3 regions of the Marinobacterium sp. LSUCC0821 genome follow, and region 1 is predicted to be linked to each of the others. Evidence: predicted binding sites of a transcription regulator. Region 1 holds the regulator's gene; each other region holds the start of a gene.
What was found. Region 1 encodes sigma-54, which starts transcription at its own class of promoters, with help from an activator protein. Its sites were predicted from a motif close to TGGCACNNNNNTTGCTNT; they were not measured.

Region 1 (3,283 bases):
GTAACGCCTCCAACGGAAGTGGCCAGCTTGGAGCTGGCCACCTGTAGAACGCGTTTCTTACTGTTTACAGACTCGCGACATGCGATAGCGTCTGTGGTCAGTAGTTCACGTAGTTGCATTGTTTTGGTCGATTATTTGTGTGATTTCATTTTTTCTTTGTGACGAATAATTTGTCGATCCAGTTTATCAACTAGGTTGTCGATAGCTGCATACATATCGTCATTCTCATCTGATGCGACTATCTGTCCACCCGCTAGGTGTACATCCGCTTCAGCTTTTTTACCTTGCTTCTCAACGCTCAGTGTTACTTGTACGTTCTGAATGTTGTCGAAGTGTCGTTCAAGTTTGTCGAACTTCGTGCGAACGTATTCACTGAGAGATTCAGTCAGGTCCACGTGATGGCCAGTGATGTTGATCTGCATATGACTTCTCCTCGTCCAGGGCGGGGTAGAAAATGAGGCCGCCCACCTCAATTAAACCAAACGTTTTCGTTCATTAGAAGGTGGAATGTTCAGTGCTTCGCGATATTTTGCGATTGTTCTACGAGCAACATTAACTCCTTCCTCTTCTAGCAGTGTAGCAAGTTTGCTGTCACTTAGAGGTTTTCTTGGATTTTCTTCTGAAATTAATTTTTTAATGATGGCACGAATCGCTGTAGAAGAGGCCGCGCCGCCATCTGCAGTCCCTACATGGCTTGAGAAAAAGTACTTCAACTCAAAAACACCACGCGGGGTGAGCATATATTTCTGGGTGGTCACACGAGATATGGTCGACTCGTGCATCTCAACCGCATCAGCTATATCGTGAAGCACGAGAGGCTTCATACCTTCATCACCAATATCTAAAAACTCTACCTGCCTAGCAACTATTTCGCTAGATACTCTTAATAAAGTTTCATTTCGGCTCTGCAAGCTTTTTAGAAACCAACGTGCATCCTGCAGTTGATCTCTAAGAAATTGCTGGCCCTCATCACTAGAGTGCTCATTAATGAGGGCGGAGTAGGTCTCATTGATTCTGATTTCAGGCGCCGCATCAGAGTTAAGGATTACTATCCACTCACCAGAACGCTTTCTAACGATAACATCTGGGATAACGTAGTCTGTTCGGCCAAGGGATAGTTGTTCGCCAGGTGTTGGATTTAAACTTTGTATCAATTGAATGACACTGGTGAGCTCGTGCTCTTTGATTCGTAACCGGCGGACTAGTGTTTTGAAATCACTAGCACCTAATAGGTCAAGGTAATCAGTGACTAGACGAAGTGCTTCAGCGCGCCAGGGAGTATCCTGAGGAAGTTGGCGAAGTTGTATCTTTAAACACTCTGATAGGTCGCGTGCACCAACGCCTGGAGGATCAAACTGCTGAACACGATGCAGTACAGTTTCGACCTCATCAAGCTCTACTTCGAAAAAGAGTTCTGGTAACTCCTCTTGGCAGCTCAAAAGGATCTCATCCAGAGCGGTTGTTAAATAGCCACGCTCATCAATCGAGTCGATGATTATTTCAGCCACGTGGCGATCGATATCAGAGAGTCGAGTTAAATTTAACTGCCAGCTGAGGTGGTCTTGAATCGTTTCATCGGCACTCTCATTATCGCCTGGCATCCAATCATCATCACGACTACTGAAGTCGCTCGACTGGTAGGTGTCATCCCACTGACTATCGGTGCTTAGATGCTCTGGTATCGCATCTGACCACTGTTCATCTCCAAATTCTTGAGAGCTATCTTCATTCTGATTATCAGAGAGTAAACTCTCGTCGTTGAATGAAGGTGAATCAAACTCTGATTCGAACTCATTTGATTCGGAGTGATCGATCGATTGCTCTGACTCACTCTCAAAATCATCAGTTGATTCGACAGATTCGTTCTCCTCTTCCTCTGCAAGCTCTAGCAGCGGGTTGTTGTCGAGGGCATTCTGAATCTCTGTTTGGAGTTCTAGCGACGATAGTTGCAGCAGTTTGATTGCTTGCTGCAATTGTGGGGTCATGGTCAGGCTTTGCCCGATCTTTAATTGAAGTGAGTGCTTCATGACTTAACAATGACTCAAATAAACAATCTTTTCCATCCTTATAAACGGAAATCTTCGCCAAGATAGGCGTCACGTACAGCACGGTTTTCCATGATCACAGAAGGCGCGCCCTCAGCAAGGATAGTTCCCTCACTGACAATGTAAGCGCGCTCACATATGTCAAGCGTCTCACGGACGTTATGGTCTGTTATAAGTACCCCGATACCACGCTCTTTTAAATGGCGTATCGTCTGTTTGATATCGCTAACTGATATTGGGTCTACGCCTGCAAATGGCTCGTCCAGCAGGATAAACTCAGGGTCGTTGGCGAGTGCACGAGCTATCTCAACGCGTCGACGCTCACCACCGGAAAGAACCATGCCTTTGCTGTCGCGGATGTGAGTGATGTGAAACTCTTGCAGCAATGCTTCAGCTTTCTCATCACGTTCAGTTTTTGTCAGATCTTTACGATTCTCAAGGATCGCCATCAAGTTGTCGTAGACACTCAACTTTCTGAATACCGACGCCTCTTGAGGAAGATAGCCTAATCCGCGAGCGGCCCGTTGATGGATAGGCATGCGGGTGACATCATCTTGATTCAACCGAATGTTTCCCTGGTCTGCTCTAATGAGTCCTACGATCATGTAGAAACAGGTGGTTTTACCAGCACCATTTGGGCCTAAAAGGCCGACAATTTCACCACGTTCGACACGCACTGAAACATCTCGGATGACAGCGCGCCCTTTATAGCTCTTAGCTAGGTTTAATGCTTCTAATGAACTCATTTTTTCTTATCTGAACGTGGCTGCAGAACCATTTGTACACGCTTATTCGAACCGCTGTCGCTAAATGCTTTAACCTTCGCGTTAGCCATGTCGTAATTGATCTTTGCGCCCGTAAAACTATCTGCACCCTGAGTAACTTTGGCATTATCTGAAATGACAAGGAACTGTGAGCTGACGGTGTAGTCCAGCTTATTGCCAGTCGCATAGGTCACTTTCTGATCGAGTTGTGGTTGTTGCTGGAAGTGCGCCGGCTTACCAAGTGAAATAATTTGGTTGATGTCTCCGGCGTCATCACGGTAGAGCTCTACACGGTCGCCTTTTAAGATCATGCTGCCCTGTGTGATCTTTACGCTGCCTGTATAAACCGTAATCCCCTTGGCGTCATCAATTGAGGCCGCATCAGCTTCGACATAGATAGGTTCTTCTCTATCTGTTGGCAACGCAGAAACTTGGCTAGCGAATAACGATGAAATTAAAAGAGCTGGAAGTGTC
Region 2 (3,283 bases), 1.0 Mb from region 1:
CGGTAGCGTGTCGATTCAACATCTCCTCTTCACGCTCAATACGGGCTAACCGATCGCGCGGTTGAATCTCTATAAGTAGGTTGTGAGGTGATATTTTAGTCGCAGTAAAATCGGTGATGATCTCGTTACCTTTAAAGGTCATCAAGCGTGCCTCACGTTTACTTACGCGCTGCCCTGCTTGCACCAACCCCTGTAGCAGCTCCAACTCTTCTGTGGCACCTAGAAATAGCTGATCAATCGGCTCTGCCAAGAGTCTGCGCAAACTCGCCTCTAGCAGCATCTCTGCAGAGGAGTTCATATAGGTCACCTCAAAACGACCGTTTAGCAAAATCACGGCAGATGTGAGGTTTTCTAAGATCTGCTTTTCAGTAACTGGGCGCGACATATAACGACTCTTAATTGATGGCATTTCTAATGCAAGAAAGCTGCCAACTTTGAGAAAGCCCATAAATACGGGACTCTTCTATATTTTGATGCACTCAATCATGGCACAACCAAAGCGACAATGCACCAATTTGGTGCAGCGTCTTTTTGACAAACAGCAGAGACCAAAAAGCCCGGACAGTGCCGGGCTTTTTGGTAGAAGAGAGATCTTATACTGAGTAGTACAGATCGTACTCAACTGGGTGAGTAGTTGTGCTAACACGTAGACACTCTTCACGCTTAAGCTCGATGTAAGCTTCAAGCATGTCTTCAGTGAATACGCCACCACGAGTTAGGAACTCGTGATCAGCTTCTAGAGCAGCAAGAGCTTCTTCTAGAGAACCACACACCTGTGGGATCTTAGCAGCTTCTTCAGCTGGTAGATCGTAAAGGTCTTTATCAGCTGCATCGCCAGGATGGATCTTGTTCTGAATACCATCTAGACCCGCCATCATAAGCGCTGCGAAACATAGGTATGGGTTCGCAATTGGGTCTGGGAAGCGAGTTTCGATACGACGGCCTTTAGGGCTAGTTACGTATGGAATACGGATAGACGCTGAACGGTTACGAGCAGAGTAAGCAAGCATTACTGGTGCTTCGAAGCCTGGTACTAGACGCTTGTAAGAGTTAGTACCTGGGTTACAGATAGCGTTCAGTGCTTTAGCGTGCTTAATGATACCGCCGATGTAGTAAAGCGCTTCTTCAGATAGGCCAGCGTAAGCGTCGCCTGCGAAGATGTTCACACCGTTCTTAGATAGAGACTGGTGAACGTGCATACCAGAACCGTTGTCACCAACCATTGGCTTAGGCATGAAAGTAGCCGTTTTGCCGTAAGCGTGAGCAACGTTGTGTACAGCGTACTTAAGAATCTGAACTTCGTCAGCTTTCTTGACTAGTGTGTTACCAGCAACACCGATTTCACACTGACCAGCAGTTGCTACTTCGTGGTGGTGAACTTCAACGTGAAGACCCATAGCTGTCATCGCGTCACACATAGCTGCACGGATGTCGTGTAGTGAGTCTACTGGTGGTACTGGAAAGTAACCGCCTTTAACGCGTGGACGGTGACCAGTGTTACCACCTTCGAATTTACCGCTTGAAGACCAAGCAGCTTCTTCAGAAGAGATAGTGTAGCCACAACCAGACATGTCGTTGTGGAAGTGAACTTCGTCAAATACGAAGAACTCTGGCTCTGGACCGAACATTGCAGAGTCTGCGATGCCAGTAGATTTTAGGTACTCTTCAGCGCGACGAGCAACTGAACGTGGGTCACGCTCGTAGCCAAGACCAGTAGCTGGCTCAACGATGTCACAACGTACGATTACAGTTGCATCTTCGAAGAACGGATCAACGAAAGATGAGCTGTCATCTGGAAGAAGGATCATGTCAGAATCGTTAATACCCTTCCAACCTTCGATTGATGAACCGTCGAACATCTTGCCATCTTCGAAGAAGTTGTCGCCCATCTCATGAACTGGGATAGTAACGTGCTGCTCTTTACCACGTGAATCGGTGAAGCGAAGATCAACCCACTTCGCATCAATTTCTTTGATCAGATTAATTGTTCTGTCTGACATTTGGCTCTCCATTTCAGATATTGCCAGCCTGTAAGCTTTGATTAGCGTCTAAACCTAGACGTAGGTTCGGCAGTAAGTAAGCAAACAGTATGCCAACTTTGCAGAACCCCGTGTTTTCAGTGTTTTGCGCTGACTCGGGGGAGCTTATTAACACGCAAAACGCACCAAATTAAGGCACACTCAAACTTCGCGCACCAAAATGGTGCAAACTGTACACAGCCGCAGCTTGATTGTGCGAATATAATACTCTTACTAGAGTTTTTTGCACTAAGTAAGCCAGTCAAAATAACGTTTTTTTACCATTAATAGGGCTTATAAGTTCGCTATGAGAGGCCGCGACGCGTATAATCCGCGCATCTTAAATCTATAGAGAATTTCCACGTGATTGAGAATCTACGAAATATCGCGATTATCGCGCACGTCGACCATGGTAAAACCACTCTGGTCGATAAACTGCTACAGCAGTCAGGTACGTTAGACCGTCGTAACGAAGGCGCAGAGCGCGTTATGGACTCAAACGACCAGGAGCGTGAGCGCGGCATTACAATCCTAGCTAAAAACACCGCAATCAAGTGGAACGACTACCGTATCAACATCGTTGACACACCGGGGCACGCTGACTTTGGTGGTGAGGTAGAGCGCGTACTTTCAATGGTCGACTGTGTACTTCTGCTTGTCGACGCTGTTGATGGCCCAATGCCACAGACTCGCTTTGTTACGCAAAAAGCCTTTGCTCGCGGCCTAAAGCCTATCGTTGTTATCAATAAGATTGACCGCCCAGGCGCTCGTCCAGATTGGGTTATGGATCAGGTATTCGAACTATTCGACAACCTAGGCGCAACTGATGAGCAACTAGACTTCCCTGTTGTATACGCTTCAGCTATTAACGGCATCGCTGGTAATGACCACGAAGCGATGGCAGAAGACATGACTCCGCTGTTTGAAGCGATCATCGAGCACGTAGAAGCACCTCATGTAGATGTTGACGGCCCTTTCCAGATGCAGATCTCCGCGCTTGACTACAACAGCTTCGCTGGTGTTATCGGTGTTGGTCGTATCTCTCGCGGCAAGGTCAAAACTAACACGCCAGTTAAGATTATCGACGCACACGCCAAAGTGCGTAACGGTCGAGTTTTAACGATCATGGGCTACCACGGCCTTGAGCGCGTTGAGGTCTCTGAAGCTCAGGCGGGCGATATCGTCTGTGTAACGGGTATGGACGAACTAAACATCTCTGACACCATCTGTAACCCAGATGTTGTTGAAGCCCTTCCAGCTCTATC
Region 3 (3,283 bases), 630 kb from region 1:
GCGTCACTCTCTTCAGCGTGTTTCTCTTCAGACTCCTCAGCAGGGGCAATCACATCAGCAAAATGCTGAGACACCTTTGCTCTGAATTGGTTGAGATTTTCAAGGAAACTTGGCCAATCAGGTTCACCCATCACATAGGCAAGCCGTTGTTGATTGAGTGAATCAACTGGCAACTCTTGGGTCTGTTTATCGGCAAGCGCTTGAATGCCGTGTTCAGTATTGCGCAAGTAGATATAGGCTTGTGTTAAATCATCCACCACCTGTTGTGGCATGGAAACACACTCTGGCAGAAGCGGCAGGATATTCATCAGCTCTCGCTGCTGCAGGCGCAGATCGCGACCGCCTCGTATTAGCTGAAACGCTTGGGCGATAAACTCCACTTCACGAATACCGCCAGCCCCCAACTTCACATTATTTTCACGGCCTTTGATGCGGTTTTCACGATTGATCATGCCCTTCATTTCACGCAGTGATTCAAAGGCGCTGTAGTCGATATACTTTCTATAGACGAAGGGGCGAAGGTCCATAAATAGGCGTTCCCCTGCCGCTTTATCGCCCGCAATCACTCGCGCTTTAATCAGCGCATAGCGCTCCCATTCACGCCCTTGGGTCTGGTAGTACTGTTCCATCGCATCAAAGCTGGCGACCAGTGGGCCTGAAGAGCCAAATGGGCGCAGGCGCATATCGACACGAAATACAAAACCCTCTGCGGTAGGGGCATCCAAAACACGAATTAAACGCTTACCAAGTCGAGTGAAAAACTCATGATTAGACTCAGAACGCTTGCCGCCTTGGGTTTCGCCGTTTTCTGGGAAGGTGAAGATCAGATCAATGTCTGAGGAGAGATTCAGCTCAAACGCACCAAGCTTACCCATACCGATCACGACCATGCGCTGGGGCTGGCCATCCTGACTGCTCGGCTCGCCCAAATCTTTTGCAAGCTCTCTGTGAAGCCAATTAAGCGCACACTCTGTCGTCGCATCAGCAAGTTCAGAGAGTACACGAGTCGTTTCATTTAGATCTGCTTGGCGAGTTAAGTCGCGCCAGATAATGCGAACCATTTCGCGACGACGAATACGTCGCAGCTGAACACTCAACGCCTCTTCAGACTCAACCGTTGCGATTTGATCTTCAATCTTCTTAGTTAAATAACCAGGCTCATAGCAGCCTAGATGGAACTCCAACTGATCAACAAGATCTGGGTGGCGCTGTAATTGATCAGCAACATAATCAGATCCAACTAACACCTGCTCGAGCTGAGGAATTTGATCGGGAGATAATCTAGTTAATGCCTCTGAAACCTTATCTTTTTGTCTATCTAATAGCTGCTGAAGATCTTCGCTTAACAAAGTTGACTCCTTTGTAATACCCAACAAAAAAGGACAATCATCAACAATCAGATTACACCTAATTTTTAAGGGCGTCCTGGACTAAATCAAAAATGCACCAAGCCAGTGCAGGTCGGACCAATTAAGTGCAGTTTAGTATTGACCTTTCAGTCAGAATGGCCGAAGGTATGCCCACTAAGCGGATCTACTAACAACAAAAGGGATTCACCCTAAATCCCGCAACCGCTGTATACGCTAGGATGATCACATCTTAACTGTCATCCAAATTAAAAAATTATGCGTAACCGGTTTTGTTGGCACGATCGTTGCTGAGTAACTAAGAACAACAACACTCACTAGAGGTATATTTAAATGGCTAAGAAAACTCTTCTCACTGCTTCAATTCTTGCGGCAACTGTCGTTGCTGGCGCAGCTCAGGCGGGCACTCTTGATGACGTTAAATCACGTGGAGAGCTAACTTGTGGTGTTTCTACAGGTCTTGCGGGCTTCTCTCAGAAAGATGAAGCAGGTACTTGGAGCGGTCTTGATGTCGACGTTTGTCGTGCAGTTGCTGCAGCAGTCCTAGGCGATGCATCTAAAGTTCAGTACAAGCCACTGACAGCTAAAGAGCGTTTCACTGCACTAGCATCAGGCGAGATCGACATGCTATCTCGTAACACCACTTGGACTCACACTCGTGATACTTCACTAGGTATCAACTTTGCGGGCACAAACTACTACGATGGTGCTGCATTCATGGTCATGAAAGGCCTAGGCGTGAAATCTGCTAAAGAACTTGATGGTGCTAACGCATGTATCCAGGCAGGTACTTCTACTGAGCTTGCAATTGCCGACTTCTTCCGCGTAAACAACATGTCTTACAAAGCGGTTACTTTCGATACTTCTGACCAGACTCGTATGGGCTTTGAATCAGGTCGTTGTGACTTCCTAACTTCTGACGGTTCACAGCTTGCTGCACTTCGCGTGGGTCTAGCTAATCCAGGTGATGCTATCATCCTTCCAGAAGTGATCTCTAAAGAGCCACTAGGCCCAGTAGTTCGTCAGGGCGATGACCAGTGGTTCAACATTGTTAAGTGGTCTCTAAACGCAATGATCGAAGCTGAAGAGCAGGGCGTAACTTCTGCAAATGCTGACGATATGAAAGCGAACGGCAACCCAGGTAACAAACGTCTTCTTGGTGCTGAAGGTGAGCTAGGTGCAAACCTAGGTCTAGGTGCTGACTGGGCTTACCAGATCGTTAAGCAGGTAGGTAACTACTCTGAGTCGTTCGAGCGTAACGTAGGTAAAGGTTCTCCACTTAACCTAGACCGCGGTATCAACGCTCTATGGAATGCTGGCGGCATCATGTACGCTCCAGCAATGCGTTAATCATTATTTGATGATTCAAAGGGGCACTGCAGGTGCCCCTTTCTGCATAATTTCTTTTAACCTGGGTCTTTTTAATGTTTAAAGAGAAAACGTTAGAAGAGCTGAAATCTGCCGCGCGAAAATCTCGTAAGGGCGGAGCCTCAGGCGCCTTCTACAACAACCCTCAGGTACGAGCAATTTTTTACCAAATACTATTGGTACTAGGACTGCTCTACTTCTTTGGGAATATTATTGGTAACACGCTTGGCAATATGGAAGCTATCGGTATCAAAACCGGTTTCAGCTTCTTAAGTTCTGCGGCGGGTTACGACGTATTGATGTCATTGATTCCATTTGAATCAACAGATACCTATGGCCGAATATTCGTTGTCGGTTTCCTAAATACACTTCTGGTATCTGCAATAGGCATCGTGTTCGCAACCATTTTGGGGTTTGTGTTTGGTGTTGCACACTTCTCACACAACTGGGTGGTTCGCAAAATAGCGCTGGTATATGTCGAGATTTTTCGAAACATTCCACTGCTACTTCAGGTGTTCTTTTGGTACTTTGCGGTCCTTGCAAGTCTA

Region 2: the regulator sigma-54 is predicted to act here: its motif matches at 2,078-2,095, upstream of glnA (glutamate--ammonia ligase).
Region 3: the regulator sigma-54 is predicted to act here: its motif matches at 1,644-1,661, upstream of HH196_RS09475 (amino acid ABC transporter substrate-binding protein).

Annotation. Positions count from the first base shown of each region.
Region 1 is NZ_CP051666.1:220,831-224,113, forward strand. It holds gene HH196_RS01140 (PTS sugar transporter subunit IIA) at 1-119, opposite strand, end outside; gene hpf (ribosome hibernation-promoting factor, HPF/YfiA family) at 132-422, opposite strand; gene HH196_RS01150 (RNA polymerase factor sigma-54) at 474-2,027, opposite strand; gene lptB (LPS export ABC transporter ATP-binding protein) at 2,066-2,791, opposite strand; gene lptA (lipopolysaccharide transport periplasmic protein LptA) at 2,788-3,283, opposite strand, start outside.
Region 2 is NZ_CP051666.1:1,563,694-1,566,976, forward strand. It holds gene glnL (nitrogen regulation protein NR(II)) at 1-385, opposite strand, end outside; gene glnA (glutamate--ammonia ligase) at 594-2,000, opposite strand; gene typA (translational GTPase TypA) at 2,382-3,283, shown strand, end outside.
Region 3 is NZ_CP051666.1:1,952,253-1,955,535, reverse strand. It holds gene glnE (bifunctional [glutamate--ammonia ligase]-adenylyl-L-tyrosine phosphorylase/[glutamate--ammonia-ligase] adenylyltransferase) at 1-1,349, opposite strand, end outside; gene HH196_RS09475 (amino acid ABC transporter substrate-binding protein) at 1,701-2,717, shown strand; gene HH196_RS09470 (amino acid ABC transporter permease) at 2,792-3,283, shown strand, end outside.